Regions from separate parts of the Paenibacillus sp. Pae15 genome, predicted to be linked through region 1. Evidence: riboswitches for the same ligand, from Rfam matches in the RefSeq annotation. Region 1 holds a riboswitch; each other region holds the start of a gene.
The links. A riboswitch is a leader RNA that binds a small molecule or an ion and turns the genes downstream of it on or off. The one in region 1 is predicted to bind cyclic di-GMP.

Region 1 (9,023 bases):
TTTCAATTCCAACGACGGCCGGAATGCCATACTCCCGGGCAATCACCGATCCGTGCGTCATCAAACCGCCTACTTCCGTGATCAGGCCGACGACCGAGGTAAACAGCGGTGTCCATCCGGGATCGGTATAGGGAGCGACTAAAATTTCCCCGGCATTCAGCTTGGCTTCCTCCGGCTTAAGAACGACTCTTGCAACACCTTCGACGATACCTGCGGATACCGGCGTGCCTACAATCGCGCCCTCCGGCGCTTCCACCACATCACGCAATTTTCCGGAAATGATTTCTCCTTCGCTTGTCATCACCCGGGGAGATTTTAGTTTTTGATTCCGTTCATGCTGCTTTTCTCTTGCTTCTACGATGGTTGGAACATCTCCTGAAAAGCGGTTTTCCAACAGTGCGATGAGCTCTTCCAGCGTTAAATAATACACATCGTCTTTATGCCGAAGGACTCCTTTTGCGACAAGTCCGTTCGCTTCTTCCATCATCGCGCGTTTGTAGATGTCAAACAGCTTCACCACACAGAACTTGTGATGCTCGCGCATGCCCAGCAGGTGGCGGTATAGCTTAATCAACCGGGATATGCTTCTTTTTTGCCAAAAACCAAAATGCGCGGCAATTTCTTTTCCCGCCGCCTCGGCTTCAAGCCTGCCTTGTCTGAATTTCTTCCTGTGCTCCCCGGCCGCTGCCGTTCTGATATTGCTGATAATGGAAGGGATCAGTTGGGTAGGCTCCTCGCGCCATCTTGGTCTGGTGATGTCAATTTCACCCACACACCGCATACCGTATTTCTGAAGAAAGCTCTCCAATTCTAATTTAAATTCATCCCCGCCCGGAATCTCGCCCAATTTTTCATCGAAATGGTCGCTGCTTGCTTTCTGCAAATAATCAATTAAGCCGGGATACTTTCGTATCTTATCGGCAAGGTCTCCCAACGCCAAGCCGAATTCGGTTGTCACATTGCCGGGAAGAGATTTGTACAATGGATTCAACAACCTATCTGCCCGTTCTTTCCCCACCCTTTTGTACAGCTTCTTTTTAAGCGTTCCGGAAGCCAGGACACCTGCAATAAAATAGACGGCCACTCTGGGAATCACCTTGGGCATTTTCTCGATACTCTTCCTGATCGCGCGAATCCTGTCCGCCCCTGAGGCGGAAAATACATGGATCCCGGTTTCACGAGTGATACGATCAATAAGGGCGGAGGCCTTTCTGTTCGCCTTTGCGGGATCTTGCACAAACCGGTGATTGATTACTTTCAATGCCAAGGGAATGATGATCGGCGCCAGTTTACTGACCGTGCGTAATATTGTGCCTATCGGTATGGATCGATGGCGAAAGGCTTCTCGGCTCATGACTTCCTCCAAAGCTGACGCTATGGATTCATCCATGCCCTTGAATATTTTTAGCATTCTGTTTCGAACAGGCCTTATAGAAAGAGGAGCGGTAAAATCAGCAAACATTCTTCCCCCTGCATGATGCAGGATGTACGGTTCGGATGAAGCAGGATTTTTCTTTATAAAATGAAGAAGGCGGCTCAAAACGGATATAGCCAGCGGTTTCATTGGATCAGTCATCATTTGAATGTAGCCGAAATTTATAAATACATGCAATTGATTATCTGAGACAGGCGGTACTGGATATAACGATGTAATCGGCCGACTTTGGAGAATATAAAATTGACCGTCGGCAAAACCCCACTCCACATCTTGCTCCGAGGCATAGTGAGCTTCAATTTTTTTACCCAATATTGCCAGTTGAATGATTTGATGATCCGTTAAAGCCTGCAGCTGCTGTTTCTCCGGAGGGAGATGCTGAGCAACCGTTCCTCCTTCCGGCACGGCATATATGGCTGTTTCCTTCTTGGAAACCTGTTTTTTTACGATTTCACCTGCACGCACCTGATACAAATCCGCAGTAACCAAACCGGATACGAGGGCTTCTCCCAAACCGAAGCTTGCATCGATCGATACCGTTCCGCGATGTCCCGTGACCGGATCCGCCGTAAACATAATTCCGGACACCTCCGGGAAAATCATGTGTTGAACAACAACGGAAATAAACACTGAACGGTGGTTAAAGCCGTTTTTGGCGCGATACGAGATCGCCCGGTCTGTAAACAGTGAGGCCCAGCAGTTTTGTACGGCGTTGAGCAGCTGCTCCAGTCCGCAAACATTCAGATAAGTATCCTGCTGTCCCGCGAACGAGGCCGTCGGCAGATCCTCAGCCGTAGCGCTGGAACGAACAGCATAAGCTTGAGCTTTCCCAGCGGTTTCCCACGCTTTTGAAATAGCCGATTTTACAGAGTTGGGCATCGAAAGGGAGGTGAGATGTTCGCGAATACGCTGTCCCAATATACGTATTTGCTCCAATTGTTCATGGCTGACGCGGTCCAACTGATCGAACAGTTCCTTCATCTCCCGGCTGGATTGAATGAATTGGCGGTAGGCGGCAGTTGTCACGCAAAAACCCTGCGGTACCGGGAAGCCGGCTCTTGTCAGCTCCCCGAGGTTGGCTCCTTTTCCGCCCACAGCCGGCAGATGGGATTTATCAATACTCTGAAAATTCAGCACATATATCGTTGGCATTTTTCCAACTCCTTAATACGAAATGGCAGCTTGCATTGGTTCCCAATATATTGATCTTGTCACTGAGTTGTCAACCATTTTTTTGCTGATTTTCATATTATTCCATCCCCCGGCGAAAGCCGTTCTCCAATCGATGGTTTACATGAGGAGAGGCTTTTCCATTCACAATATATAGTATAAAAATGAAAATTTTTACTATAAAAAAGGAATTTGATTGAATATGTCGAACATTGTTAGATAATATCTAGTTTTTTCTAACTAATCTCCTTTGAAAAGTGATAAAGGCACACCCATTGAAAAGTGGGGTCGCAAAGCTACAGGGGCTTCAGTGTGATAAACACTATGCCAGCCAGTTACCGAAATCCGGATCATCAATCCTCCAATTTCGGGGGATTTTTTGGTTTTGGGACGTATTATGTAGCATTCTTCCATCGTCACTCTAAGTAGATGAGTTGGTCCGTGTTTTGTGAAATCATTGATGAGAGGAGAGAGTGAAAATGTATCTTGGCCGAGTTCCTGCAATGGGATTGGATGAGATTCGAAACCAAACCTATGAGGAATTAAAACACCACTACACTAACCTGAAAGCTGAATTAAAGGTGGCTCGCGTTAATTTTGAATTTGAAAGGGCAGCCGATCTTAAGGAAGAAATCGATTTTATTTTTAAAGAATTATCAAGAAAAAAGGAAAAAAAGACCAGTTGATGATTGACATACGGGACGGTTTCACATGAAGTCTGCATGGATCAGTTTCATGGTATGGAGGAGTAAGTCATGAAAAATGAACGATTGCTGTACATTCTTTTTAGATTGATGAAGAAAGAGTTAAATACATACGAACATTGCATGCGGGTTGGCAAAATGGCGAGAATCATGGCATCCTATCTTCATTTCAATCAGGAACAAACACGTAGTCTGGTCGTAGGATGTCTGCTTCATGACATTGGCAAGATTTTTATTCCAACGGATATTATTACAAAGAAAACAGGTATGACGGTAGAAGAATGGGAAACCATGAAACGTTATCCTGTGCTCGGAGCAAATCTGGCGCAAAAAGAAGGAATTCATGATTTGAATATTATTGAAATCATTAAATACCACCGCGAACGCTGGGATGGGTCCGGTTATCCTTATGGCTTGCGCGGTGAGTTTATTCCGACTTTTGCGCGAATTTGCTCTATCCTTGATGCTTTTGATGACATGCTGCAGGACGGTCCTCACAGAAAAGGTTTATCCGTTCAAGAAGCCAAGCAAGAGCTGTGGTATCAGAGCAGGAAGCAATTTGACAAAAACCTTGTTCAGGTTTTCCTGAGCATCCCGTCGCATGAATTAAAGACATTCTCCAGCTTCGGCAAATGGAGAGAAGAATATTACGGTTGAATATACCAAATGCCTCCTGTGATTAATCCGGGGGGCTTTTTTACATTCGTTTTTCTCCAACGGCGCCGGATTTGGGCAAACGGGAAGCGACACAGCATTGACAACATCTGGGTTAGCCTGCATAATGTGTTCAAAACGTACATGCGCGTACGGATGATGTACATGAACATGAAGGAGCCGGCAGACTGTATATGGAACAAAGATATGTCAAGGAATCTAGATGCTACAAAACATCCCGAGTATTTCCGACGGATGTCAATAATCACAATACGCTGTTTGGCGGAAAGCTGATGGCCTATATCGATGATATCGCTTCTATCGCGGCTTCCAAGCACTGCCGCAGAAACGTCGTGACGGCTTCGACGGATTCTGTCGACTTTTTGTCACCGGTTCGAACAACAGATTCGGTATGCTTGGAATCCTTCGTAACCTGGACGGGAAGAAGCTCAATGGAGGTCTTTGTCAAAGTGATTACCGAGGATTTGAAAACGGGGGAGCGCACCATTGCCGCGACGTCATTCCTTACTTTCGTGGCGCTCGATGACAATAAGAAGCCCGTTGCCATCCCGGCAGTCATACCGGAAACGGAAGAGGAGATCAGGCTTCACGAAACGGCTGTGCATCGCGCCGAGATGCGCCGATTGCGCAGAGAAGAAAGCAAGAAATTTGCGGACTACCTCACGGTGAGTTTCCCGTGGGAATCGGATTCAGGCTCTGATCATTCCTAGAGTGGAGCCGTAGTGAATCGATGGAAGTGCAATCATCATGGAAAAGCCGATCTTGCCCCTTACGGGAGCTATCGATCGGCTTTCTTCACTTTAAATATCGGTAAAGTTGACCGGCCCCACAACCTCCGTTAAGAAGGCTGTGAGCTCCGCCGCTTCTTCCTCATTGAGCTTGTATACGTGCTCCAGGTAGCCCTCAGCCTCCAGATCGTCCGGCCCGATGACAGCCGTGCGTCCGGTCTGCAAATCCGTGACCATCTTTTTTCCGTAAAAACGGTTAGTCGTCGTGATGGCCAAATCGAATCTCCGCAGCGAATCTCCGACAAAACAAACGAACCTTGTTTTCGTTTCCTCCGTACCGTCGTATAAATAATCAAATTCCATAATTTCCGCTTTCTCCTCCGTTTCAAGCTTTAAGTTATTCGAATTATAACAGATTTTCCGGGGCTTCGCCAAAAAATCCGATCGCGAGATGACTTTAGCCCGATTTCGACCATGCGTTTCGTTTTCATTTCGGGTGAAACATGGTACAATCGGAAGAAGCGGTAGCATTCATAGAATGAAGCGATTCATAGAGTAGAAACGGAGGCTTGTAAGAAAAATGTCCAAGAGAAAAATGAGAAGTGACATGATCAAGAAGGGCTTTGACCGCGCGCCTCACCGCAGCTTGCTGCGTGCTGCCGGCGTCAAAGAAGAAGATTTCGACAAGCCGTTTATCGCGGTTTGCAACTCCTATATTGATATCGTTCCCGGTCACGTCCACCTGCAGGAATTCGGGAAAATCGTAAAAGAAGCGATCCGTGAAGCGGGCGGCGTTCCGTTTGAATTTAATACGATTGGCGTAGACGACGGTATTGCGATGGGACATATTGGTATGCGATACTCCCTCCCGAGCCGTGAAATTATTGCCGATTCCCTGGAAACGGTGGTTTCCGCTCACTGGTTTGACGGAATGGTCTGCATCCCGAACTGTGACAAAATTACGCCGGGCATGATGATGGGCGCTTTGCGCGTCAATATTCCGACGGTTTTCGTCAGCGGCGGGCCGATGAAAGCGGGTAAGACCAGCGATGGCCGTTCGATTTCATTGTCCTCCGTATTTGAGGGCGTAGGCGCCTACCAAGCGGGCAAAATCGATGAAAAAGGCCTGCAGGAGCTTGAACAGTACGGCTGTCCGACCTGTGGATCCTGTTCCGGCATGTTTACGGCCAACTCCATGAACTGTCTGGCTGAAGGTCTTGGCCTTGCGCTGCCGGGCAACGGTACGATTCTTGCTGTCGATCCGGAACGCAAAGAATTTGTGAAACGTTCGGCAAAGCAGCTGATGGAGCTGATCCAAAAGGACATCAAGCCGCGTGACATCGTCACCGTTGAAGCGATCGACAATGCGTTCGCTTTGGATATGGCCATGGGAGGTTCCACCAATACCGTTCTTCATACGCTGGCCATAGCGCATGAAGCAGGGATCGACTATCCCATCGAACGCATCAACGAAGTAGCGAAGCGTGTGCCGCATTTGGCCAAAATCGCACCGGCCTCCGATTATCATATTGAAGACGTGCATAACGCCGGCGGCGTGAGCGCGATCCTTAACGAACTGCTCAAAAAGCCGGGAGCGATCCACGGCGACCGGATCACTGTAACCGGCAAGACGCTGAGAGAGAATGTGGAAGGTCATGAGATTCGGAATACGGATGTCATTCGTACGCTGGATAATCCGCACTCCGAACAAGGCGGATTGGCTGTTCTGTTCGGCAATCTGGCTCCGAACGGCTCGATCATTAAGGTCGGTGCGGTCGACAAATCCGTAGGCGGCTACCATAAAGGGCCGGCCATTTGCTTCGATTCCCAGGAAGAAGCTCTTGCAGGCATTGCCAACGGTAAAGTGAAGGAAGGCCATGTGGTGGTCATTCGGTACGAAGGACCCAAAGGCGGACCGGGCATGCCGGAAATGCTCGCACCGACTTCCCAGATCGTCGGCATGGGGCTTGGCGCGAAGGTGGGCCTGATTACGGACGGACGTTTCTCCGGCGCATCCCGCGGTATCAGCATCGGTCACATTTCTCCGGAAGCGGCGGAAGGCGGTCCGATCGCATTCGTAGAAGACGGAGACATCATCGAGCTCGATTTGAACAACCGCAAGATTGAGCTTCTGATCAGCGAAGAAGAATTCGAGCGTCGTAAGGCGAACTGGAAAGGCTTCGAACCGAAGGTGAAGACCGGTTACTTGGCCCGTTATTCCAAGCTTGTTACGTCCGCCAGCACGGGCGGCGTTATGAAAATAGATTGATCTGTCCATGAATAAAGACAGCCCATCGGTATTACCGCGGTGAGCTGCACCTCCAATGGTTAGGGATGTCTAACCATCGGGGGGCAGTTCAGGATGAGGCTGTCTTAATCCTTTTTATTCGTCTACATGATCGTCACCAGACGAATCGTGGGTCGGATGGGCATCGGGATACTCGCGTGAAATGCCTGCGTGAAGCTCCCGGTTTTCGTAGGTAAATTGATTATGCGGCCGCTGGTCTTCTCGCCATGGGCTACTCTTGCCGAGAGATTCGGTTTCCAGGCTGCTTCCGTAGGGCCCCTCCGGAAATTCCTCCGCGGTCAGGTCGTTGCGCTGGGATTCGACGGTTTTCAGATCGGTATATTTCTTTTGAGGGGCTTCCTCTATAAAGCCGTCTCGATTACGGTCGATCGAAGCCATTTGTTGTCACCTCCTTGGGACTGGGTGATAAACTGTTGATTTAATTTTCCCCTTATCATGGATTATTATCCAAAACCTGCTTGATTTTGTAGGTTCTCCATGATATGATCGAATTAATTTCAAACGTCAATGAGGAAGCACCTCTCTTACTTACCGTAGGAGGGTGCTTTTTTGCGTTTGAAAATCATAAAGTTCAGGAGGGGAGCCCATTGAATCTGATGTTTATGAACAGTCTGGAAAAGGCGACGGAGGAGGGAAGAGTCCGGACGGCTCAGGTATCCATCGTTGAAAATCAAGGCGTATGGGTCGTGATGTGGAATGAAATCAAGGAGGACGGGCGGTCGGAGCAGGAGACCTGGTACGAGGGCTTGCATTGGGATGAGATGATGTCCTCCTTTCGGGAGGGGGTATTTATGAAACAGTGTGGAGGCTTTAAACCCCTGCTTGAGATGAGCGTAAGTGAGGTTGACGGACTGGATGGACGCGCCGCGTTTGTTCTGATGCTGCATTTTTACAGCGAGAAGCATTCGAATGAGGAGCTTTATGAGGCGCTGCGCCAATGGCGATGGAAGCAGGCGTCGCGCGAGAGCAAAGCGCAGTTCATCGTTGCTACGAACCGTTTGCTCAAACTGATCAGCACCTTCGTTCCCCAAACGGAAGAAGAACTGCTGCAGCTTCCCGGATTTGGACGAACCAAATTGTCCATGTACGGCGCAGAGATTCTTGCATTGACTGCAAAACTCCCGCAAAACGGCTTGTTTCCGTTAACGTGGGTAGAGGAAAAAGTCGACCCCATGGAATTCAATGCCTGGCTGTTGGAAGAGAAGGAACGTAAGCGTAAGGCGGAGGCGGACAAGCAGGAGATCAAACGGAAGCTGCTTGAGGCGATTTCCCGGGGCGAGCAGCTCGACAAGCTGATGGAGCAGACCAAGGTGCAGCGCAGGAATCTGCTCCTATGGATCGAGGAACTGGATCGCGACGGTTACGATTTAGAAAGCTATATCGAGCAGCTGCTCGAGCCGATTCCCGCAGCGGAACGGGAACGGGCTTGGCGGGCGTTCCAACAGCAGGGCGACCGTTATCTGAAGCCGATTCTGCAAGCCGTCTACAAGGAGGAAGAGCTCTCGGCCAAGGATGCGGATCGCATCTACGAATGGCTGCGCCTGCTGCGAATGAAATTTCGTCGTGCGAACGCGATGAAATCCGTTGAGGCAAGCTGATGCCGCAAAGAGCTCTGAAAACCACAAAAGACTGGCGATTAGAGCCAGTCTTTTTTGCGGAATAAAATGAACATGGATACACCGACAATGACCATAAATACGACGGTTGCGATTCCCCCATAATGGGAGTGAAGACCCGGGATATACTCGAAGTTCATTCCGTAGATCCCCGTGATGAACGTCAGCGGCATGAAGATGGTCGTGAGCGCGGTGAATATGCGCATAATATCGTTCGCGCGGCTCGCCAGGCTGGATTGGTAAGCTTCCCGCAAGTTGCCCATCAAATCCCGGAGCGTATCGAATGTTTCAGAAATTTTGACGGCATTTTCGTAGATGTCGCCAAAATATTTTTTGAGCGGCTCGCTGATCAGCCTCAGTTCTTTTTTATGAAGAGTGAAAAGCACT
Region 2 (11,703 bases), on a different contig from region 1:
TATGTATCGCTCACCATTCGGTTTATTATAATAAACCTGGTTTTATATACAAAATGTTACAATTATAATACCATAGGATCAATCCATTATTCAATACATTACCCAGGCAAAAACTTTGAGATGCCCTTTTGGCGCTTGGTCAGTTCTTTGTCCAGTTCGTCCAGCAGGATGTTGGCCAGAAGCAGGGTTAACGGCCCGCCTTGCGGCGTGCCCTCTTCCATCCTCTGACATCCCCCGTTATCCATGACTCCGGCGTTCAGGTAAGCCCGAATCCGTTTCAGCACACGCTTATGGAGTTCGGCTTTCACCGTTTCCCAGTGGATATTCAGGTAAGCTTGTAGCTCCACTACCGTTACGCCGTCCACACCGGGGGCTCCTCCGTTTTGGACCACTCGCTTGTAAGCGAGCCGTAGGTTGTCCCCTTCGAACATCCTCTCCAGTGTTACGAAGTGACTTCGCATATTCCGCAGGCCTCCCCAGATAAGAACGTCATCTGTCTGCCCGCGACCACTGGAGTCTACAGGATTAGCCCTTGGCGGCTTTGGATTTCATTATGTTTGGGCAACTCATCCGACTAACCCTGCCTCAAATCCAGTTCGTGTACCTTGACCCGTGCATTTGCCCCCGGCTTCCTTCGGATTCCGCCTCGCGGCGGACACCCTTTCCCTTAGCTACGGTAGGCGCTCGCCAGCCCCCGTTCGGGACTCTCACCCTAAAGATGACGCCCATGCTGGGCGTACCAAAAAAAGACTGACCAATGGCGGATCAGTCTTTTTTGGATGGGATGGCCGTACATCCTGCTTCGCCTGCTAATTCTTTCAAATCAAATCTGCAGGTTTATCATCGCCGACCGGCTCTTGGCAATAATTGACTTCACTGGCAGCTCCCAAAGGCGTAATTTCGTAAAGATACCGGCGAATCAGTTCTTTTTCCATCACGGTAAACGGCACAGATGAGCAAAGATCAAAATGAATGGTTCCCGTGATCATATCGTAGCTGTTAAAGGTCATCCTTCCGTTGGAAAACAGCTCATTCATCACCTCGACGATGCGGTTTTGATTTAAGCTTCTGCTCATTGCCGCTTGAACCACAGCCTCCGGAAGCTCACCAACTTGCGGGACCCGGTCAGCTTCAATCTTGTCATAGGATTTGACTTGATAACAAACGTGCTGAGGCAAATAACCGGAAGCGAATTTCTTCAACTTGGTTATTTCTTTATCGGGTAATTGCAAATTATCGTTCCATGCATAGATCGTGGCTTTATTGTTGCCGTCGGTATGAATTCTTACATATCTCAAATGAGGATACTGTTTTTTAATCATATGCTCCGATAATAAGCGAGTTCCCACTGTAATCACCTCGTTCCCGTAATGCTGAAGAAGCTTTCACACTATGATTGTTAACGCTTACAATCACGTCCTTAGCTTTCCGCTGCTATGTGCCCCTCCTCCCGTAGAGACATCGATATTTCATTGTATTTAATTGACATTCGATTCAGAATCATTCCTTGAATTTAAATCTACGATCGTTGGATGTAAAGTGCGGCCGGGGAAAAATGAAACGGTGCATGCGAAAATTCGGATCATTTTGATTCGACGCAAACAGGATACCCGTTACAACCATGAACGGATACCCTTGCGATTCAATGATCAAGTATGGCAACGGCTCTCACCGGAGACCCGTCCCCGTGCCTAATTTTAAGAGGGAAGCCATAAAACATGAAGCTTCTTCCGTAAGGCAGCAATTCCAGATTTACCAGGTTCGTATAGGTGAGGATTCCGATCGCCAACAGGTTTCTCTCCACAGCTTCCGTAAGGTTTCCTCCTACAAAAGGCGGATTGGCTTGTTTAATTCGTTCAAACTGTTCCATTCCGCATTCTTCTATAAAAAACAAGCCTTGACGAACCGGCCACTCCGAATGTAATTTTACAAGCTGTGCCGTTCCGAAAAATCGTTCGACAGGAATCTCATCGATGGATTTCCCCCCCTGATGCATATGTGAGAAAGCATCGACATGTGTTCCGGTATGTGTGCCCAACGTCAATTGACGCAGCTCCCATGTATGCTCTTCGCGGGTATGAACCACTTCAACCTTCACTTCGGGATCACCCGGGTAAACGGTCATTCCATCCATTATCATCTCCGATAAATCAATAACCCTCATGTCTTCCTCCCCAAGAATTCTCGTTGACTCTTTGATGTTAATCCAACTTCACTGCATCTACAACTTTAATCAGACGCGCTTTGTTTTCTTGAGCCTTACCGGTCTGATAGATTTCATAATCATCGATGATCAGCGTGATCTGATAACGTTTACCGTTTAATTTTAATGATTCAAGCTGCCGGGCAGGGTTATCGGTCAACGAAAAACCGTTGCGCTGCTTCCCGACATCAGTTACCGGAATTTTGGCGGCGCAATGGCTGCTCGGGGTAAAATAATTAAGCAGTCCCCACCCTTCACCGGATTCATTATCGTCGATAAATACAATCTCTCCGCAAACCGTGGTCTCGCCTTTAAATTTGACTACAGCCCAATAATCCGACTCGTTGATCGGTTGAACATCCAAATCTTGGATCGTCATTCCCGCTGCGGTTTGACCGACCCTTGCCTGACGCGCATCAAAAATGTAATCTTCATGAGAATCGACCGGATTTCCCGGATTCATGATCAACAAGAACAAAAGCAGGATGTTGATCATATCCGCATTCCTCCCTTATCCATGATTGGCTAACGGCCTCAGCTTCTGCTTCAACTATCCAAAGATACAATGTATATATTCGGGTTCCTTGCGGAATATCCTCTTAGGCGTATAAACGAAATGGAGAATCGAGTAGGAGGGGGCGGCTAACCCCCGTCCTCTCACCTATGAAAACATGCAAGTCCCTTGTTCAAAAAATATGTATTGCTTGATTTGGATCGAAAAGGCGAGGAGGCGATTAAACACACCTCTGACTCTCCAGTGTTACGAAGTGGGAGATATCCGTCCCAAAAACCGAACGTACATTCTATATTGACATAGAGGGTCTTGCCCTCAGCTACGGTAGGCGCTCGCCAGCCCCCGTTCGGGACTCTCACCCTAAAGATGACGCCCATGCTGGACGTACCAAAAAAAGGCTCCCGGCATATCACCGGGACCCTTCAGCTTCTTCAAACGTATCAATACACAATTTTTACGGTCCGCGTTTCCGGCAGATACTCTACCTGCGCACCCAAAACCTCGGACAGCAGGCGTACCGGAATCATGGTGAGTTCGTCTACCAGTCGGGCCGGCGATTCCGTAGTATGTTCAATACCGTTAATGGCATACACGTTACGACCCGTAAAGAAAGTGATTACGCGGCCGTTTTTTGTATAGACCGCCGCTTTGCGTTCGTCATCCCAAGTCACTTCGGCTCCCAGCGCCGCGGCCAAGTCCCTGACCCATAAATAGGACGTGCCTTCCTCGATAAACGGAGCCCTCTTCAACGGGAACGGCACGTTATCCACTGTATAGCTATCATCGTCCAGCTTGAAGGTGACCACGTGCTGAATTCTGTCTTTCTGCTCTGTCAGCTTCACATACGCGGCGATGTCTGTATGCAGCTTCTGCTTCCCGATGCCGCGAATCGGCTCCGTATGAAAATTCCAGGCTTTCTCGAGCGTTTGGGATGCCCCGTTCACTGTTACGCCCAGCTTCACATATGCAGCATATGAAGTGTCTGGCTTTAGGGGCTCGGGTGGAATTAAGATGACGCTGTTGGTTAAATGATCGTCATTGCTCGGACTGTTTTGCAGCAGCTTCACCGGTTGACCCGATTCATCCTTCAAAGTCGCTTCAAGCAACTGGACTTCGCCAACGCCTTTTCCCGTTACGACTACCTTAAGCGGATACCCGACGGGATAATCTCTTGACGCATGCATACGTATTGGATCCGGATTTTCGTAACCGTCAAAAATCAGCGGAACATAGGGATCCCCGGGGGCAGGAGAGACCGTCATCTCCGTTTCGGAGTTTTCCCCATAGCCAAACATGATGACGACATAATCCCCGACCATCTCTATACCTGCTTCCGTAACATGCGGCATTAAAAAGGGCTTGCGGTGATACGGCGCATCAAACAGCTGGTCGATGGAATCCACGAGATTTCCCGTTTTAAAAGAAACATTTTCTCCGACGCCGCGAAAATATCCGGCATAAACCGCACGCTCGGAAGGGGTGGCTCCTATATAACCGGGCAATCCCTTCTTTTGATCATGCAGCGAAACCGAAGGCGTCGTCTCCCCTGCACGGTTCGTGAACAAATATTGAGCATGGAGTTGGGCAGCTAACGTCAGATTCCCGTTGAGCTTGACCGGCTTTAATCCGTAAAGCATGCGATAATCGTTGATCGCTTTCAGACCCAGTTGACGGGTCTGTGAGTATGCGGCGGGAACTTCGCTTATAGGGTTGTCTGCTACCGTGAACGTCCAATTCAAATGAACCGTCTGATAACCGGTAAATTGCAGCTGCACTTCAACCGAATGCTCCCCTGGCGTTAATCCCGCAGTCGGTGTATATGTAAAACTCATCGTTTCTTTATCAAAAGTCCCCGAAACAAGCTTTTGATCCAGCTTCATACTAAACGAACCAACCTGCAGTCCGTTCCTTTCGCCAAGCTCAAAACCGATGGTTGGCTTGGATATGCCCACCGTTCCTTTCGGATACCCGAAATAGGAGAACGATTCCGCGTCCGCTCTCGGGGCCGGAATGGTCAGCATGGCGATCATCATCCAAAAGGCAAGCCATACCTTCCATGTCGTGGATGTAAGAACCTTCTTCACTTCTGATTTCCCTCCAATCTTGTATGCTTCGGCTCTTCCTGCCCTTCATTAATTTTAATTCATTACCTTCCCCTCATTTTCCTTCCGTCCTATCAAAAAACAATAATTTGTAACATTTTCAGCTGTCAAAAGCCAAAATAAGCCACCGGCGGTGACCTACTCATCTCATCGTCATACGATTCCCGAATGATATATAGCTCTCGTATGATAGGCGAACGAATGTACGGAGTCTCTTTGAATATGTTCCAATATCATATCCTGGATGGTGAGAAACACCTGAACATAATGACCGTCAAATTGCGAATAACTCTGGTTCAGCAGTTCTTCGCGAGCGTGCTGTATGGACATCCCTTTTTTATAGGGGCGATCCGATATCATACAGTCGAAAGCATCCAATATCGAACAAATGCGGGCATATACAGGAATGTCGTTTCCCTTCAAGCCGCTGGGGTAGCCTGTACCGTCCCAACGCTCATGATGATAATGAATGGTATCGATGACATCCTGATCGGTAATTCCTTCCATGATGGCCATCTGAACTCCGAAAAAAGCATGACACTTCATATATTTCCACTCTTCCTGTGTGAGCGAGGATTTCTTTTTCAAAATGGAGTCATGGATGTGTACCTTGCCAATATCGTGTAAACAGCATCCTGCAATCAATTTTTGGGTTTGCAATTCATCAAAGTTCAGATAGGCCGCCATCAGCTTGGCCATTTTTCCAACCCTTATACTATGCTCATAGGTCACTATATCTTTGACCAGCAATTGTGTTAGTCCGTTTACCGCCTGTTCACCGTTCACTGACATCACCCTTTCCGTAAAATACCTCTCATTGTCCTTATTTCATTCATGTCAATCGCTTGATATACTCTTGGTATCTGATCACCGCACAATCCAATTCCTTGCTTAATGCTTTAACTTCCGGATCGGATAAACAAAGCTTGATGTTGAATATGCCATGCATTTTGAATCGAATTCTCTCAATTTCTTCCGATAAATGTTTCAATCGCTTTTCATTAAAAACACCGTACATGGCCTCTCACCATCCTCACAGGCTACAACATCCTCTTTTTAACGAAGCCATCTTTTTCGATTACAATAAAAAAGAAAACCCTCCGAATGAAGGGTTTTCTTCCTCATTCCGGCGGCTGGCTGGCATGGTGTGTTTCCACACGTTAGCCCCTTTAGCTTTGCGACACCACTTTTCAATGGCTGTGCCTTGATCGGACTATCATTGGTTGTACATTGTTTACATTTGGTGCAAAAGAAATATGTATATCGTCAAAACTATCGACATGGATAGTGTTAATTTATGGTGTTTCGACATCTTTTCTTTTATTCTAACACATTTTCCACAATTTGACTATCATTTTTACGAGTCTTTAGTACTATATTTTAGAATATCATCTAGGTCTTTTTACATTAAAAAAACACCAGTACGAAACTAAATTCGCAGCTGGTGTGTTTTACATGCCGATTTCCAGTCCCCTGCCGGTTCGGAAGTTTTATATTTCGCGGCTTGTTGTCAACCCCCTAAAGCGTCCTTGAAGAGCCCCATTTCATTACCCGGGTGCAAACCCGTCCGATCAAATGCTTATCATGACTGATCACAAGCATTCCCATACCGCGCTTTTCGGCCGCCTCTAGCACCGCATGCCAGATTTGGGCCTGGGTTATGGCATCGAGCATCGTGGTAATCTCGTCGGCAATCAAAAAACGGGTGTTAGGACCAAGGGCCCTGGCGATACAGAATCGTTGGAGCTCGCCGCCGGACAACTCGCCGGGACGCCGGTTTAGCCATTCCTCCTCAATGCCTAAAGAGGCAAGAAGCTGTTCATCGGGGTCCCAGCTCTCCTTCAGTACGGACCGCATGAGCCATCGCGGGTTGACCGCTTTTTCCGGATGCTGAAATATCAGCTGAACCGGAAGAAAGCCTTTGGAAGGCAGAGGAGCGCCATTCAACAGAACGCTTCCCTCCTTGGGCTTCTCATAGCCGGCCAGCATGCGGGCTAAAGTGGACTTGCCGCAGCCGCTTGGCCCGACCAGCCCTACCACTTCACCGGGCTTGATCATGATGTCTATCCCCCTGAATATCCAAGAGGCCCTTTCGTAATGAAAACCCAGATTTCGCCCTTCAAGAAGCATGGATGCACCTCACCGATCCGCCGCGCAGCCATCGCATCTCGGGCAGAGAGTTCATGCATTCGTTCGTAGCCATCGGACAGCGCGGAGCAAACCTGCAGCCTTCAGGGAGCGCATCCGGATGCGGCTGAAAGCCCGGGATCGGCTCAAAACCGTTTTGCGGGAGCGCTCTCCACAATGCCTTGCTGTAAGGGTGCCGAAGCTTTTCCCCGCTGCCGGCGAAATCGTCCGGACGGGCCGTCTCTACGGTCGTGCCGGCATAAATGATGGCTACTTTATGAGCGATCTGCAGGGCTGCTTCGATATCGTGAGTGATGAACAACACACCGCATCCCTGATCAGCCAGCTCTTTGAAGAAGCCGAGCGTCTCCTTGACAACGCCGGCGTCGAGACCGGGAGTCGGTTCATCGGCAATGACAAGCTTTGCACCGCTCATGCTTGCCGTGGAGACAAGAATCCGCCTGGCCATTCCGCCTGACAGTTGAAAAGGAAACATGCGTTCCACTTCAGCCCCCAGTCCATACCGTTCAAAAATCTCCCGCTGTTTCTTGACCGCTTCTTTAGCGTCTCCGCGGTTCGTCCGAACCTGCTCTCCTACGCGCATCAACGGATTCAGATAATTGACCGATTGCGGGACAAGAGCAATCTCGCGCCCCCTTAACGCAGCTTGTCTGGCTGTCGTAAGCTCTTCTCCATCATAACGAATGGAGCCGGAGGTCTCCGCACTGTCCGGGAGAATCCCCAGGATCGCATGGGCCAACAGGCTCTTGCCTGCACCGCTTGACCCGACTAACGCAACGATCTCTCCGGCATGGACGGTAACATTCAGCTCCTGTACCACGTTCAGCTTTTTTTGCTGAAAACCGCGGGTATACTGCAGGAAGGAGATGCTTAAATGATTCACTTCCAAAAGAACGGACATTTCCGCACAAAACCTCCCTTACGTATGACTCATGACCCCAAAAAACTACTCATTCGACCTGTGCGTTTCCAGGAGCAGCCGCAGATTTTCACCTGCCGTATCGAAGGCCCGTACAATGATCAGCAAACAAAGGCCCGGAAAAAACGCCAGCCACCATAAGCCGGTCGATAAATATCGCATAGACTCGGACAGGATGATACCGATGGCCGGCTGATGAGGAGACAATCCCATGCCCAAGAACGAAATCGCCGCCTCATGCAGGATCGCATGCGGAAAAATAAGCAGCAGGCCCACCAACAGCTGGGGGATCAAATGAGGCGTCATATGTCTAACGGCTACCCACCAGCGGGACTTCCCGAATCGCCGCGAAATCTGAACAAACTCGGACGAACGCAGCTGCAGCACTTCGGCACGGATAATGCGCGCCAGACTCGGCCAATGGGTCAGGGCAATCCCGATGACAACCCCTCTGACTCCGCCGCCCAGAACAAAGCTGATCAAAATAAGCGTGACCAGATGAGGCACACTCAAAAACAAATCGATCAACCAGCCGATGATGCGATCAACCGTTTTCCCCATCGTTGCGGCGAGCAGCCCCAGAACGGCGGCAATGCTTACACTCGCAACCGCAGCCATCATTCCGACTTGTATGCTCAGGGTCAATCCTTTTAAGGTGCGTGTAAACATATCCCTTCCCAGCCAGTCCGTGCCGAAAGGATGAGCAAGAGACGGAACCCGATTGCGCAGTTCCAGATGGGTCGATAAGCTTACGTCACCCAGCCAATGCCCTGTGAACCATGTTCCTGCTATGAGAACAGCCGCAGACACAGCCAGGAACAAAGCCCTCTGTCTTGGATTGCATTTGGATGCAGAACGGAGGATGCGGCGTTCGGGGGCGATATCCCTCTTCATACGGAACGCCCCTCCCTGATCCTGGGATCTATCGCGCGATAGATCAGATCTGCAACTGTATTTCCCGTAAAGACGAGCACCGCGCTGAACAGGACGATGCCAAGCAGAAGCGGGACATCGCCCCGAAGGCCCGCTTCCACCGTGGCCTGACCCAAACCCGGGTACGAAAACACCTGCTCCGCCAGCACGGCTCCGCCAAACAGCTCGCTGAAGCCTGTAAACTGCAAGGTCACTGCCGGCAGCGCCACTGCGCGCAAACCGTGTCTCCAAAACAGCCAAAATCCGCGCTCTCCGCGGGCTCTGGCAAACAAAATATAATCGCTTGCGAGCACGTCCAGCAGCTTCTGCCTCGTATGCAGCGCGATGGGGGCGATGCCGATGACGCTTAACGTCAGTGCGGGCAATGTCATATGAAGCAATCTATCCCCCCATGTGACGTTCTCGGCGAGTACCCCGGCCGGAACACCCAGGCCGATCGGAAACCAGCCCAGCCACACGGCAAAGAAAATCAGCAGCACCAGACCCAGCCAGAAGGCGGGAGTGGAAGCCAACGTATAACAGTACCATTTGATCAGCTTGTCCAGCCATGTATCTTTATTCATCGCAGCGATTACACCCGCAGTAAAACCAATGAGTCCCGATAAAACCCACGAGACTCCCATTAGCGCAAAGGATGCGGCAAACCGTTCGGCGATCACTTCCCCAACCGGAAGGCGGTACATCATGGAGATTCCCAAATCCCCCTGCAGCACGGCGGCTCCCCAATGAAAAAAGCGCTCCAACAAAGGCTTGTCCAACCCCCAATATTGGGCAATTTGTTCCCGCTGCTCCGGACTTACCCGCATCATATCGGCTCCGACGTAGGCTTGAATCGGATCGATCGGAGAGTAGCTTACGAGCAGAAAGGAAATAAAGCTGATGGCCACCAGGAGAAAGACAAGCCGTATGCTCTTCATCCATATAAATGTAATCATGCTTCGCATCATGGGGTAATGACTCCGTTCTCCCTCTATTTCAGCCATTTCCACTCTTCGATGTTGTCCGTCACCGGCCATCCGTGACCATGAGGGTGTATTTTCTGCTTTCCGATATCGAGTCCGTCCTTGACCAAATACAGATGATCGATATTCACAAGCCATGCCCAAGGCGCATCGCCCAAGGCGCTTACACCGGTGGTACCATCCCACTGCGCTTTTTTCCAGAACTCCATGGCCGCTTCCTCACTGGTCGCCTTCAGCGCTTGCTCCATATATTGATCGACGACCGGATTACTGTAATAGCCGGCGTTGTAATATTCGATACCGCGATATTTCGTGCTGAACAGATTGTACATCTCGAGCGGGTCGTGGCTTCCCCAGCCGAACAACACGGCACTGGAGTGCATCATCGTTTTGATATCGTCCCAGCTCTTGCCTTCGACCTTGATGTTAATGCCTATCGCCTTGATATGATCCGCTGCCGCAATCGCAAGAGACTGGCGCGTCACATCGCTGGCCGGATAGATGAGCGGGAATTCCGCTTTCAAGCCGCCCTTCTCTACAATGCCGTCGCCGTCGGAGTCCTTCCAGCCGGCATTCGCCAACAGACTTTTGGCTCCTTCCAGATCAGCGTCCGGGAAGACCGTTTTCGGGTTTGACCAAGGAAGACCGTCGTTGACCGTGTATGCCGGGGTTCCATACCCCTCCAGCACGCCCTTTACAAGGGCATTGCGGTCGATCGCCATATTTATCGCTTTGCGAATGGCGATATCGGCCGTTACATCGTTACCGATCGGATGACCGTCTTTTGTTTTGCCGCCGGAAGGGACAACAGGAAATACAATCCCTCTGTTATCGACGGTGCGTACGGCTTCAAGGCGCATTCCTTCCACCGTCTGCTTGCTGAATGCAGCGGGGATGTACGAAATGTCCACCTTACCGGCCTTGGCTGCGGCAAAAGCAGCATCCTCATTCAGAAACAAAAACGTCAGCTTCTTAAAGAAAGGCTTGGTCCCGTAATATTCCGGATTCGCCTCCACAATCAACTGCTGTCCTTTATCCCACTGCACGAGCCGATAAGGCCCCGATCCGACCGGGTTGGACGCATAATTCGGGCCGTGCGCATGCTTTGGAACGATCCCTGTCGTAACCAGCAAATAGATGAAGGGCGACTGCGCTTCTTTCAAAGTAAACTGCACGGTATATTCGTCGATGGCTTTTACGCTTTGCATATTCGTCAGATCAATGACCGAGCCGCTCTTTGCAGCGGTCTCAAATGTATACTGCACGTCCTGCGCAGTTAACGGCTTGCCGTCGGAAAACTTTGCATCGTTGCGAAGCTTCACCGTCCATACCTTCCCGTCTCCGCTAATTTCGTAGCCGGTCGCGAGGTCATTGACGATGCGAAGTTCATGATCCCGCTTCAGCAGTGTGCTTTGGAAAAGCGGCGACCCGTAACGTCCCCAGCCGGCAGTCGGGTCAAAGCCTGTATCCGGTTCGGAACCAACAGCCAGTATAAGTTCTTCATTGTTCGTTTCCGAACGCTGCTCCGTTTCCTTCGAACAGCCTGCCATAAGGCTGATCAGAAAACATGCCGCAATGAATACCAGGGTCATGCGAAAGAATTGCCTCTTCACTTTTTTCCACTCCGAATCTTTTTATATTTGATCGTGTCACGAATAATTAATAGTGTAACACAGACGTTTCTTTCCGTCACTAGCCGCAGCATAAAAAAAACACTGCCCGAAACCAGTTCAGACAGTGTTTTTCGATGAAATTAACAACGGGAAGCAAAACATAGTCCATTCTTGCCTCCATAGACATCCTCCAACATCGATAGGACTCGGAGCCGCATCAGGCTGAGCCGAAATAAAAAGCGATCGCCGCGTTAAAGACAACAAGCAGCGGAATTCCGTATACAAAAGAAACATGCTTTGTCTTATGTC
Region 3 (11,703 bases), on a different contig from region 1:
TTTAAAGCGGTCCAGATCAAGAAAAATAACCGCCATCATCGAACCGGTGCGCTGCGCTTCTTCAAAATAGTCCTTCAGCTTCTCGTCGAACATCGTGCGGTTAGGCAGGTTGGTCAACGAGTCATGGTAGGCCATGTGCAAAATTTTTTGCTCTGCTAGCTTGCGTTCATTTACGGCACGAATGGTAGCATATGAACGGAGCAGCTGGTAATCGTTGGTTTCGCTTGTGATTTTGGTGAACAGTTTCTCATGCAGCGTAGGATTATGCTCTGCGGAAGCGGAATTGGATGTTTTAATTAGCTGTATCGCATTCTCGATGTGTTCTTTGTGAATTCTTGCGGCGGATGCGGTTATATGGCTTGCCCGGTTTGATGTCAGATACACCAGGCCTTTTTTGGAGTCGTATCGATCGACATGATTCATATTCACGATATTGGTGCTGTCCAGCTGGCGAAATCCGTCCTCGAATAACCATTCTTCTAAGTTGTCAAAGGAAAAATCCAAATAGTACTGTTCGTCTTTGGTATGAACGATGACTTCGCGGTCCCGAATGCGGTCGATCTTGATTACATCGGATGCATCGACTACAAGTGCCTCGGAACCCCTTTTGCCATCGCGAGTAACGGGAATTTTCTGCATGAATGTTCAGCTCCATGGAAAAGGATGAGGCTGACGCGCCATGGCCCGTCAGCCCTAAAGTGCTACGATGTTCTTATTTTTTCAAGAGTTCTTGCGGAGTTTCCGGACGATTCGCAATGATGGTGTTGGTGAAAACAAAGAATGAAGCAAGTACTACAGCAACGCTATTAGCTACTTTTGCCATTTTCAGTTTCATTGTACCACCTCCTTTCCATTAATTTAAACAAGAAGTATCCCGGCTTGGTCAAAGTAACGGACTGTGCAAAAAAAACGGCGGATAAAAGGGAGGATTGAAAGTAAAAATTGCTGCCTATAAATATTAAACATATGATTTTTAAGTAAAGGTAGTTTTTGGGATCGATGCGGCTTATATTTTCCAACCCTTCCGGTGCCTTGATCAAAAAAATTATGAAGCTGAGTATATTAAGAATCAACCCGGTATGAAAGTAAGCGTAATCGATATGGGCCAAGGAAGTTAAAATCGTCAAGGAAAAGATGCAACACCCCAGCGAGGAACTGAGGTGAGCGCCGCCGCTCAAGTATCTAAGGAACAAAAAAGAAAAAATCGTTATAACCGCCTCGGGCAGGCGGCCCGTAAACGTACAGATGATTAAAGTCGCAGCAATAGCCAGGGATGTATTGATCAATAAACTGAGCGAATAAAACAGAACTTTCTCGGATGCGGCATCGGCATAATTATTTCGGATTGCTTTTGCTATGCTCATTGCTGAGCGATCGATCAAGTTCATCTCTCACAGGCCTTTCATAAGTTTCTCTAATGATTTTTTTGTTGTGAATATAAGCGACATATATACCAATCAGAAAGATGAAGGCAATAAAAGTAGAACTTACAATATTCATAGAATGATTGTAAAAAGAGATCAATTCGAGCTGAGCTAGGACAATGCTCAAAACTAAAAAAGCCGACAAGATAAAATTATATCCTTTAAGTGCCGTGCGGGATGCCAAATACTTGGTTTTAAACAAGAATCCGATCTTTCTTCTTTGCAGAGGATAGATGATCAAACTGATGATGAATGCGGTAATCAATTGTATAGAACCGAGCACCGCAACCGACTGCTGAATTTGTACCGGGTCAAATAACCCCAGCTTGATGCCGGAAAGCATGACGGCGGATTCGATAATGACTCCGGCGATAAAACCGGTTACACTGACAAGAAGAGAGTAGAAAAAGGGAATTCTGTAAATGATCATGATTAATATGATTTCAGCAGACAGGGCGGAAATTACGGCAAAAGTGCCTAACTCGACGATATCCCTGAAATAAAACGTGATCAAAGACATGATGAATGCGGTACCGTATATCTTATGTAAATAGTAATAATACTGAAAACGAAACATCGTTAGAGAGAGCACGATCATAGCGCTTAGTTCGATGGAGGAAAGAAATACTTTTATAGCAAAACTCATTGGAATGGGCTCCCTTGTCTTCTATTCTATAGGGTAATTAGAACTTGGTACATAGTTAAATAGACTCATGCTGATCCATGTTCATTATTGTTGTATAAAATTTACTTGTATTTTAGTTTAATACACTTTAAGTAGGGTGACAAGCGAATTATGTCGAATTTTGCTGATAACTTGAATCTCTCCCTATATTGATTTATGTACTGGAATCAAGGCGCATAATGTGCGATTCTATTGTGCGCAGGACAGGAGTGCAAAAAGTAATGAAGAAAAACAACAGGTTCGCAGTGCCGATTGGCTTATAAATAACCGGGACTTAAGAACCATCCGTTTTGATCATAAAAAATGCGCATTTGAGTTTTGAACCTAGTCATCCGACAATTCCTTTTCATAAAAAATGCGTATGATCCCGATCAACAGCAGCACAGAAAACAATTGAATGACCGCAGTTTCGGCCTTCCAATAAAATATGGAGGATACGGTTAGGGTAATGATCAACAGACCGGTACTCATGATAAAAAACATGGCTTTGTGAAAGCGGGGGTGAATGTGGTCTTTGCAGTTAATATGAAAGGGCACGAATGAAAAGCCGAGTCTGAATTTTTTAAGGATACAGGCGGCGGACAAATTCAGCAAGAACAAAGAAATGACGGGCATCGTCATGCTTTCCTGCGCGATCTTATAAAAATCTTCTGAAGTAAGCCGACTAATCATCAAGAAGAATCCCAGTTCCGTTGTAGTATCCACCAGATAGACCACTACACTAACGATCAAAGCGTATATAAAACGAAGTCTGAAAATCATGTAAAAGCATAAGATAACAAAAAGAGGCTGCAAAATTAAGCCTATGACCGAATGTGTCGTTTGGACAAAAACGGATATAAGCGTCAGTACAACAGCGCTGACAACAATCTGTTTCCGGTATTCTTTAAGCCGCTGACGAAACACTGCCAAAGCTAACACAATCATCGACAGCCAACATATAAAAAATAAGGGAACTAAATATAACACCCTCATAATATACCAACTTTCCTTGGGTAGTTACTTGGACATTGTATTGAAGTAAGGATGCTCCAATGGTTTATGGCTCTCGCTATATGCTTAGCGCCCAAACATGGAAAACAAGCCCGCAGCACATGATCGCGCAGACGGGCCAGTAGGCGGCGGTTGTATGAAGATTAAACGATTCAGATCAGGGCAGGGTAAACGTATCCCGTGATGTCTCTCATCTTATGTCTGCCCATTACTGCCAGCGCCGGTTTAAGTTAAATGTGTTTGTTGGCTGCGGAAAACGTCGGGGTGTTTCCGCTTTTGCCGAATGAAAATTCAAGGCTCTTCTCGGTATTGGCCGCTACTTTGCGGGCAATCAGGTCGTGATACTTTTTCTGCCGGATCGCAGAGATGGTTACGCGGGGGCCGGTGCCGTCTTCATGAAAAAAAAGCAGTCCCTTACGTTCGTCATACTTGCGAATGTGATTTAGATTAACATACAGATCGGTATCCATTTTCTTGAAGTCGTTTTCTTCCAGTTCGTCTAAAAACGTGCTGAAATCCAGCAGCGAATCGATGCTATGGACAATGTTCGAGCCCTCTGTATGATAAGTGATGTCCTTCCTGCCGATTTCGATAAAATACACGTGATTGAGATCCATATCCAATCGGTTGCCGTTGGATTGCGAATCGGTATCGCCGCCCGGCAGATGTCCCGCTTTGATCATCAATTCCGTATAAGAATAACCGTATGCAGCCGAGAGCTTCTTCAGCGTATCGGGCGAAGGGGTGATTTTGTCGTTGGTCGAACGGTTTCGTTCCAGTTCCAAATCTCTGATATAAGCATGAGAAAGACCGCTTTTCTTAGCCGCTTCTCTCAAAGACATGGATCCTCGAAGACCTTCAAGAAATTTTCCAAAATCAGGAATAGGACGTCCCATCCCGGTTCACTCCTTTCTAGTACTTAATTGTAATGGACAAATGCGGGAAAAGAAATAGTTTTCTTTACATTGCGCCATCTGACAAAGTATCCCTTGACGGTTTGTAATATCGATACTACATTAGATGTAGCAGTCTTTTTCAGTGTGAAGGGGGAGAATCACTATTGCGAGATAAAATAATGAGTCGTTGGAGTACATATGAACCCTTCCATGTACCATTTAACGGATATAAAATAGCCGACATCGTAATCACCAGCCACGCACAAAACCGGTGGTCCGAGCGTGTGGAAGACGAAAAGGGCGGAATTGAGCATATTTGCAGTTTTTTATGGAATAAATTGAAGTACGGCGGAATTCAACCGTATTATGCGAATGAGAAGGACGTTTATCTCATTGACGAGGACCTGGTGATGGTATCAGAGTTTGTCGAAATAAAAGATGAGATCGACATTGCCGGCAACCCTTTGCACAAAATGATCGTAGTGACGTTTCTTGGCCGCGTCTCTCAAGACATTCAGCTTCGTGATTTGAAGGCGTATTATTCATGGCTTAGGCACAGCCGAAGAATGACTCTTGTGAAGAACGGAAGAAAGAAAAGATAATGAAAACCGGTGTTCAGAGGCCGGCCTGCGGGCCGGCCTTTTTTGGGGTATCTCTGCTTTTCGGTGTAGAGAAAGAACGGTGAAACCAGCGAGCTGTGCCTGAACGGGCCAGGCTCGCTGGTTTGTTTCTGCGGAATGAGCGGACTTTCGTAAGATGGAACACCTCCGCCGGTTCTGATATGATGAGATTAATAGAAGGGAGAGAAAGAGTTATGAATTGGAGGAACACCATCCGCGAGAACGGGCTGCATCTTTCCTGGTTCGTGGCGTTGACCGCCACCCTCGGCAGCCTGTATTTTTCCGAAATTCTGCATTACATTCCATGCAAGCTCTGCTGGTATCAGCGTATTTTGATGTATCCGCTCGTCATTATCCTGGGCATTGCTGCCGTTCGCAAGGAACGACATATGTACATATATGCGCTCCCTATGTCCATTTGGGGCGCCGGCATCTCGCTTTATCATTATTTGATGCAAAAAACATCATGGTTTACAAGCGGCGCGCAAGCCTGCGGTCCGATTCCATGCGATGTCGACTATGTGAATTATTTCGGATTTATCACCATTCCTTTTATGGCATTAACCGCATTTGTAATCATTGCTGTTCTGCAGATTTTGATGTGGGCCGCAGAACGCAAATAAAGGGCGCATTCGTGGAGAGCAGCGGGTTTGGGTTTTCTTTGGACAAGGGGTCTGTTAATATAGAATAACTTGTGCGGTTACAGTATACGCCAGGTACCAATTGTTTCCTTCATTCATAGACTGGAAAAGCATACATCGTTTCAACACACCAACATAAAGGAAGCGAAAACACGTGCAGCAAGCGATAGCCATACTGGATTCAGGGGTTGGAGGATTGACCGTGGTCAAGGAGGTCATGCGTCAATTGCCGCAAGAAAAGATCATTTACTTCGGGGATACGGCCCGTACACCGTACGGCCCGCGGCCTGCGGAAGAGGTATTGATTTTTACCCGCCAGATTGTCGATTATTTGCTTCAATTTCATCCCAAAATGATTGTTATCGCCTGCAATACGGCAACGGCGGTAGCTCTTGAAGAGATTCGCAGCAGACTGCCGATCCCCGTCGTCGGTGTGATTCATCCGGGGGCCCGGGCAGCGATCAAAACGAGCAGGAATTTGAGAGTCGGGGTCATCGGTACCGAAGGCACCATCAAAAGTCGTGCTTACGAGTACGCTCTCCGCCAAATATCGCCACAAATTCAGGTAATCTGCCAGGCTTGCCCATCGTTCGTACCGCTGGTGGAGCAGGGTCTGTTCCATGCTGAAGAGACGCGGAAGGTTGTGGCGGATACATTATCCGAGCTGAGGAAGAAGCCTATAGACTGTTTGATCTTAGGTTGTACGCACTATCCTTTTCTTTCCGATATCATCTCCCAGGTTATGGGACCCAACGTGACTCTGATCAGTTCTGCGGACGAAACGGCCAGAGAAATCAGCACGATCTTGTATCATAAGGGGAAACTTGCGACCACGGGTACCGTACCCGTACATCAGTTCTTTTGCAGCGGCGACCCGGTATTGTTCAGGAAGATCGCCCAATCATGGCTGAACGAGCATATTAAAGTAACGCCTGTGGTTTGGCAGGTTCCGAATATTATCTAATTCCCGTTCATATGCATTAGCTAGGCTATCGGCCCTTTATAAGCGGATAGGCATTTGAACTTGAAGGGGGAAATGAGATGATATTCCCTTATACGGTGCGGTATGGAAAACCGTTATTCCGGTTGGCCGCGAGGAAAGGCGGGAACGTGGCGGACCGGATCGCGGCAAATCCGGGCGGTGATCCGCATCGCCCTTGTATCTGTATCGGACAAACCGTTGCTGTGGCGCCTGGCAGGACGATGGAAGCCGTGGATACGGCCAACCCCTATGATTATGAGCGCATGATGGAGGATTTGGGGCTCTTGAAGCAAAGGTATCCGTTCCTGGCGGTCGAATCGATCGGCCGGAGTGTGCTTGGAAAGACCATTCCCTCCATCCGTATCGGATCAGGACCCGCGGAGGTGCACTATAACGGTTCATTTCATGCGAATGAATGGATTACAAGCCTGCTGTTGATGAAGTTCATTGAGGACTACGCTTCAGCCTATGTGAATGGTGCGCCGCTTGGAGCATGGGATGTACGGTCGCTGTTCGAACAAACGTCGCTTTGGATCGTACCTATGGTGAATCCGGACGGAGTGGAGCTTGTCTTGCGGGGCCTTTCAAGGGAAAACCCCTATTACAGGCAGCTGATGGAATGGAACTGCGGATTGCAGGATTTCTCGGGCTGGAAGGCCAACATCCGCGGCGTTGATCTCAATGACCAGTTCCCCGCGCACTGGGAGATCGAGCGCGACCGCCGCGGCGTACCCGGGCCGGGCCCGCGGGATTATACCGGTATGGCTCCCCTGTCGGAACCGGAAGCTTTGGCGATGGCGGAATTTACGAAAAGCCGTAACTTTCAACTCGTCGCGGCGCTGCATACGCAGGGGAAAGAAATCTATTGGAATTACCGCGATCTGGAGCCCCGTGAATCGGAAGCGATAGCATGCCGATTGGCCAGCGTGAGCGGATATGAAGCGGTTAAGCTCCATGGCAGCGATGCGGGATACAAGGATTGGTTTATTCAAGAGTTTCGGCGTCCCGGCTTCACTGTGGAAGCCGGCCTCGGGGTTAACCCGCTGCCCGTTTCACAGTTTGGGGAAATGTATCGCGAAATCGCTCCTTTACTTCTGGAGGGGCTGGCGTCGGTTTCCATCAAATCGTAAATGACAAATCCTATCCTTTCGTCAAGGGGCAAGCCGGCTCTGTTATGACAGATGCCGGCTCGTCTTTTTTTGCTGCATGCTGTTGGGTGAATGCCGGGCATTTGGTGTATAATGGAATATAGAGCTGGGAGAGCACTAGGAGGAGAGAGCATCATGTGGAGACGATTATTATCGGTAAGGCGCTGGGCGCATGTGTTCCGCAGGATTGTGCCGCTTCTGCGCTCTTCGCGAATTCCTTTCCGTGAGAAGCTGTTGTTCGCCGTTCCGGCACTGGTGTATTGGATCATACCTGACGTGCTGCCGGCGCTGCCTATTGACGATGTGGCCGTCATCATGCTGCTGATGAACTGGTTCACCGAACGGGCAGAGCGCAAATATGGCGCCTAACCGGCAAGAGCCGCCCAAGCGGGCGGCTCTTGCCGTTATGCCTAACGGGAGGCACCGGGGTCTTGTTCATATTCTTCAGCAGGCATGCGAATCCATCTTTTCAAGTATCCCTGCTCATACAGCGCTTTAATCAGAATGATCAGAATCGGCGATAAAATCAAACCCGCGACCCCAAAAAGCGAAAGTGAAATGATGATAAACGCCAGCATGGTAAAGGCCGATACGCCGAGCGAATCACCGGTAATTTTGGGCTCAAGGATTTGTCTCGTTGTAATGACAACGGCAAGCAGCACCGACAGCCAGATCCCCAGCGTTGTTTGTCCGACGATGAACAGGTAGATGATCCACGGGATGAACAGCGTAGATACGCCGAGAAGCGGCAGCACGTCAAATACCGCCGATAAAAGCGCGATGGAGAAAGCGTTCTTCACATCCAACAAGAGCAGCGATATGAAAACGACGATAAACGTCAGCGTGATCAGCTTGGCCTGTGCCTTGATGTAGGTGACGATTCCCTTCAATACGTTTTCGCGCAGAAAATGGAACGCCTTTTTAAAGGTTTTGGGCGTTTTCTCTTCAGCCATACGCTTCCATGATTCGATTTCGATGCTTAAGAAATAGGCCAAAATGATCCCGATGGCGAAATTAATCAAAAAGGTTGAAACCGAGGTTAATGCCGTAAAAGTTCCCGTAAGAAAACCGGTGACGAATTGGGTTATTTTACCGGTGATGACCGTCGAATATTCTTTGGCCTGTTCAATCAGATCCTGGATAGGCAGCGGACCCAGGTAATTCTGAAGAGCTTCGGACCGCTGAATGATTTCCCTTTCCATGACGGCCGTATATTCGGGAAACTTATCTTTAAGGTGTAAAATCTGCGTTGTAAAAATGGCGCCGAGTCCGGTAATCGCCCCAAGGATAACCAGAATAAACAAAATGGTCGAGATGCCGGAAGCAATCGATTTCTTGAGCCCTCTGCGGTGCAGAAATTTCGCGAGCGGCTCGATAATCATGTAAATGACGAACGAAAAGAAAATCGGCGTGGCGATCCGATACAAGAGACTGAAGATGTACATAAACAAATACACCGTCAAAATCAGGAGCGCAATATCGAAGATGGTTTTGTAATATTTGCGGTAAAAACTAATCATTCGGTCACCTCGGACTTCGTCAATCCTCTGCGGCTTGCGCACACCATTTGGCGGCCCAGAGCTTCATCTCTTTTAACATGCGGTGCAAATCCTTGCCTTTGGGTGTAAGCTTGTACTCCACGGTAACAGGAACCGTCGGATAGGCGGTCCGTTCCAATACGCCGTTATCCTCCAGGTGACGAAGCGTGTCCGTTAACGATTTGGGGCTGACGGATTTGATTTTGCGCTGAAGCTCGCCAAACCGTTTGGTACCGCCGAACAATTCGCGAATGACGAGAAATGACCATTTGCCTCCGATAACATCGAGCGCTTTTTCGATGGAGCACTCGATATGAACCGGCTTCACCGGAATAGAACTGCTGGACTGACGCTGTTTGAGCTGCTCGTTTTCCCGCATGGACATGGTTCTCATCCTTTCCGTATGGCTATGTCTGTGTAGGTGCCGAGAGGCAGTAACCTTGTGGTAAGTAATGATATGAAAATGTAATAATATCCGAATTTTTTCACTCCTTTCCATTTTATATAACAAGCCATAGAATAGCAAATGCAGCGGCGATACCGTTTGATAGGGAGAAAGCGCGTATGAAAAGGGTGAAGCCGGTTCCCGGCTGGACGCAGCTGCGTGAGATCATGATACGTGAAAGTTGCTTTCACCACCAAGTTTCTATACAATAAGGTGAAAACGATAAGTGCTGGGAGATGGAAATCATGAAATGCAAAATTTCGCGCAATGCCGCCAAAGTGCTTTTGGCCGAAATAGAGAAAGAGGAAGACAAAGAATTGAAGCTCCGCGTATACGTGACGCATTCACACGGAGATCATGCGCATTACGGTATGAAATTGGACAAGCCTACGGAAAACGATGTCGTCGTCTCGACCGACAAAGGCATCGATGTGATTCTTCAGAAGGACGAGCCGTTTTTGGACGGTATTCGCATCGATTACTTCTATGTGCCTGAGGAAGGCTTTTCGGTGACCAATCCGGGCAAAGGCAACCACGGCGACCACTGATTGTTTAGCGGGTTCCGCAATGGGTTAATGCAATAGAAAGGAAGCCCCCGTATGGCCAACGATATACGTATTTGCGATAAATGCAAGCATATGAGATTAAAAACGGCTTTGCCCAAGCTGCAGAAGCTGGCCCCCGACGCAGAAATCAAGGTGGGGTGCAAATCGTACTGCGGGCCCTGTTCGCGCTTTGCCTTCATCTTCGTCAATGGCCGGTACGTTACCGGCAAGACGGAGGACGAAGCGATCGAAAAGGCCAGTAAATATGTGAAGTGACTTCATAGCGGATACCTACGCGCTTATGTTCAGGTCAGGTCCTGACCGCAGGTTGCTGCGGGTTTATAAGCGTTTCGGAGTCCGCTTTTTTTCTTTATCATCCGTCTTTTTAAGGAGTTAAGTACCTCATCATTTTGGCCCGTATCGGTTCCTTATAGGAGAAATTGGGCTGTTATATATTGAAAATAGTTCCAAAGACTCAATATATTTGGTGAAAATAGGAATTTTGAATTATGTATCTCTTAGGTCTTATCTTTTATTCTTAAGGAAATGAAGTTCATTTGAAGACATTATTCGAGCAAACTCGATAAAGGCAAACCAGGCGAAAGCCTGGGCACGCAAAGCTATAGGGGCTAAAGCGCTGATTCCGGCGCCAAGCCAGCCAGTTGCCGAAGGTAAGGAGCGACGCATCCATTTGCTACTCCTGTACCCGTAGGTTGAGAGTCTCTTTGTTTTTGAAAAAGGAGTGGAAACGGATGCAGGGTCAGGATCGGAGCATCATGTCAAGAAAAGGCTTTTACACGAAAGTAGGGAATGATTTCGTAGGCGTGTTTTTGTCGAACGAAGGTCCGAAAATGTTCATTAACCGTGAGGTTTACGAACTGATGGCGCCGTGCTGGGACGTCGAAATGGTTAAGGGGCGCAGCCATCAGATCGTGAATTTTTACTGGTGCGGCGAAGTCAAGCTGTCTGTAAGATGCGAAGCGGATAATGACATATTCATGCCGCTATTCGATTATTTGAGCTGCAGGGAGTCTCTGGTTCGTCACGCCTGATTGCCGGAATAGAAGAATAACCGATATCGCAAAAAGAACCGCGGATAAGGCGAAGTGCCTTTGAAGCGGTTCTTTTGCATGCTTATATGATATGTCCGGGCTGCTTCAGCATAAACATGGAAAGATGAAGAAGCTTAAGACGATCACAGTACGGCAAGGTCCCGAATGTTATTGTTCGGAAGGAGCCGCCTTGTTGCTGCGCCAACCGTATAAACCGCCGGGGGCGAAATATTGGTAAAGACTGCATTCGATGCGGCCGTTGAACAGCTTGCGTTTCTTGTCGGTTTTACGGCCCATATGATGCTCAAGCTGTTTGTTCGGGCTCAGGATGAAGGCGGACCATGTAGGCAGCTGCCCGTATAAATGGCTGAACTGGCGAATAGCCCGTTCCGCTTCACCGTGGTCGCCCAGACGTTCGCCATACGGCGGATTCGTAATGATACATCCGTAATCTCCCCGCGGCATGACCTTGGCAACCGGGAGCACCTGCAGGGTCAGCTCCTTTGCCAGGCCGGCCGCCTTCGCGGCGGCCAAAGCGACATCGATCGCTTTCCGGTCGATATCGGAGCCCGTAATCTGGAGCGGGATGTCATCCTTTACAAGATCGTAAGCTTCTTCGCGGGCTTGAGACCATAATTCATTAGGAATGAGCGGCCACTTCTCGGCGTTGAAGCTGCGTCTTAAGCCCGGGGCCAAATTCCATCCGATCATTGCGGCTTCGATGGGTATCGTGC

Region 2: linked by a shared signal. The riboswitch ahead of NR121_RS25280 (aspartyl-phosphate phosphatase Spo0E family protein) and the one ahead of NR121_RS01775 (hypothetical protein) in region 1 are both predicted to bind cyclic di-GMP.
Region 3: linked by a shared signal. The riboswitch ahead of NR121_RS14820 (hypothetical protein) and the one ahead of NR121_RS01775 (hypothetical protein) in region 1 are both predicted to bind cyclic di-GMP.

What each region holds. Positions count from the first base shown of each region.
Region 1 is NZ_JALJRM010000002.1:372-9,394, forward strand. Features, by position in the region: gene NR121_RS01770 (phosphoenolpyruvate synthase) at 1-2,587, opposite strand, end outside; cyclic di-GMP riboswitch class I at 2,861-2,948, shown strand; gene NR121_RS01775 (hypothetical protein) at 3,085-3,291, shown strand; gene NR121_RS01780 (HD-GYP domain-containing protein) at 3,361-3,966, shown strand; gene NR121_RS01785 (acyl-CoA thioesterase) at 4,158-4,694, shown strand; gene NR121_RS01790 (DUF3055 domain-containing protein) at 4,785-5,078, opposite strand; gene ilvD (dihydroxy-acid dehydratase) at 5,293-6,981, shown strand; gene NR121_RS01800 (hypothetical protein) at 7,096-7,398, opposite strand; gene NR121_RS01805 (HRDC domain-containing protein) at 7,617-8,618, shown strand; gene corA (magnesium/cobalt transporter CorA) at 8,657-9,023, opposite strand, start outside.
Region 2 is NZ_JALJRM010000001.1:194,627-206,329, forward strand. Features, by position in the region: partial or broken gene NR121_RS00900 (hypothetical protein) at 132-461, opposite strand; gene NR121_RS00905 (hypothetical protein) at 819-1,349, opposite strand; gene NR121_RS00910 (cyclase family protein) at 1,643-2,164, opposite strand; gene NR121_RS00915 (hypothetical protein) at 2,202-2,699, opposite strand; gene NR121_RS00920 (stalk domain-containing protein) at 3,158-4,801, opposite strand; gene NR121_RS00925 (HD-GYP domain-containing protein) at 4,973-5,605, opposite strand; gene NR121_RS25280 (aspartyl-phosphate phosphatase Spo0E family protein) at 5,652-5,837, opposite strand; cyclic di-GMP riboswitch class I at 5,945-6,033, opposite strand; gene NR121_RS00930 (ABC transporter ATP-binding protein) at 6,338-6,949, opposite strand; gene NR121_RS00935 (ABC transporter ATP-binding protein) at 6,939-7,868, opposite strand; gene NR121_RS00940 (ABC transporter permease) at 7,914-8,780, opposite strand; gene NR121_RS00945 (ABC transporter permease) at 8,777-9,763, opposite strand; gene NR121_RS00950 (ABC transporter substrate-binding protein) at 9,790-11,331, opposite strand; gene NR121_RS00955 (DUF1294 domain-containing protein) at 11,612-11,703, opposite strand, start outside.
Region 3 is NZ_JALJRM010000016.1:89,185-100,887, reverse strand. Features, by position in the region: gene NR121_RS14890 (putative bifunctional diguanylate cyclase/phosphodiesterase) at 1-639, opposite strand, end outside; gene NR121_RS14885 (cyclic lactone autoinducer peptide) at 713-835, opposite strand; gene NR121_RS25360 (accessory gene regulator ArgB-like protein) at 807-1,364, opposite strand; gene NR121_RS14880 (hypothetical protein) at 1,336-2,070, opposite strand; gene NR121_RS14875 (hypothetical protein) at 2,434-3,036, opposite strand; gene NR121_RS14870 (helix-turn-helix domain-containing protein) at 3,333-3,998, opposite strand; gene NR121_RS14865 (hypothetical protein) at 4,163-4,600, shown strand; gene NR121_RS14860 (disulfide oxidoreductase) at 4,813-5,241, shown strand; gene racE (glutamate racemase) at 5,414-6,223, shown strand; gene NR121_RS14850 (M14 family metallopeptidase) at 6,301-7,371, shown strand; gene NR121_RS14845 (hypothetical protein) at 7,525-7,758, shown strand; gene ytvI (sporulation integral membrane protein YtvI) at 7,800-8,909, opposite strand; gene NR121_RS14835 (winged helix-turn-helix transcriptional regulator) at 8,929-9,312, opposite strand; gene NR121_RS14830 (hypothetical protein) at 9,618-9,920, shown strand; gene NR121_RS14825 (YuzB family protein) at 9,972-10,193, shown strand; cyclic di-GMP riboswitch class I at 10,496-10,587, shown strand; gene NR121_RS14820 (hypothetical protein) at 10,670-10,969, shown strand; gene NR121_RS14815 (THUMP domain-containing class I SAM-dependent RNA methyltransferase) at 11,138-11,703, opposite strand, start outside.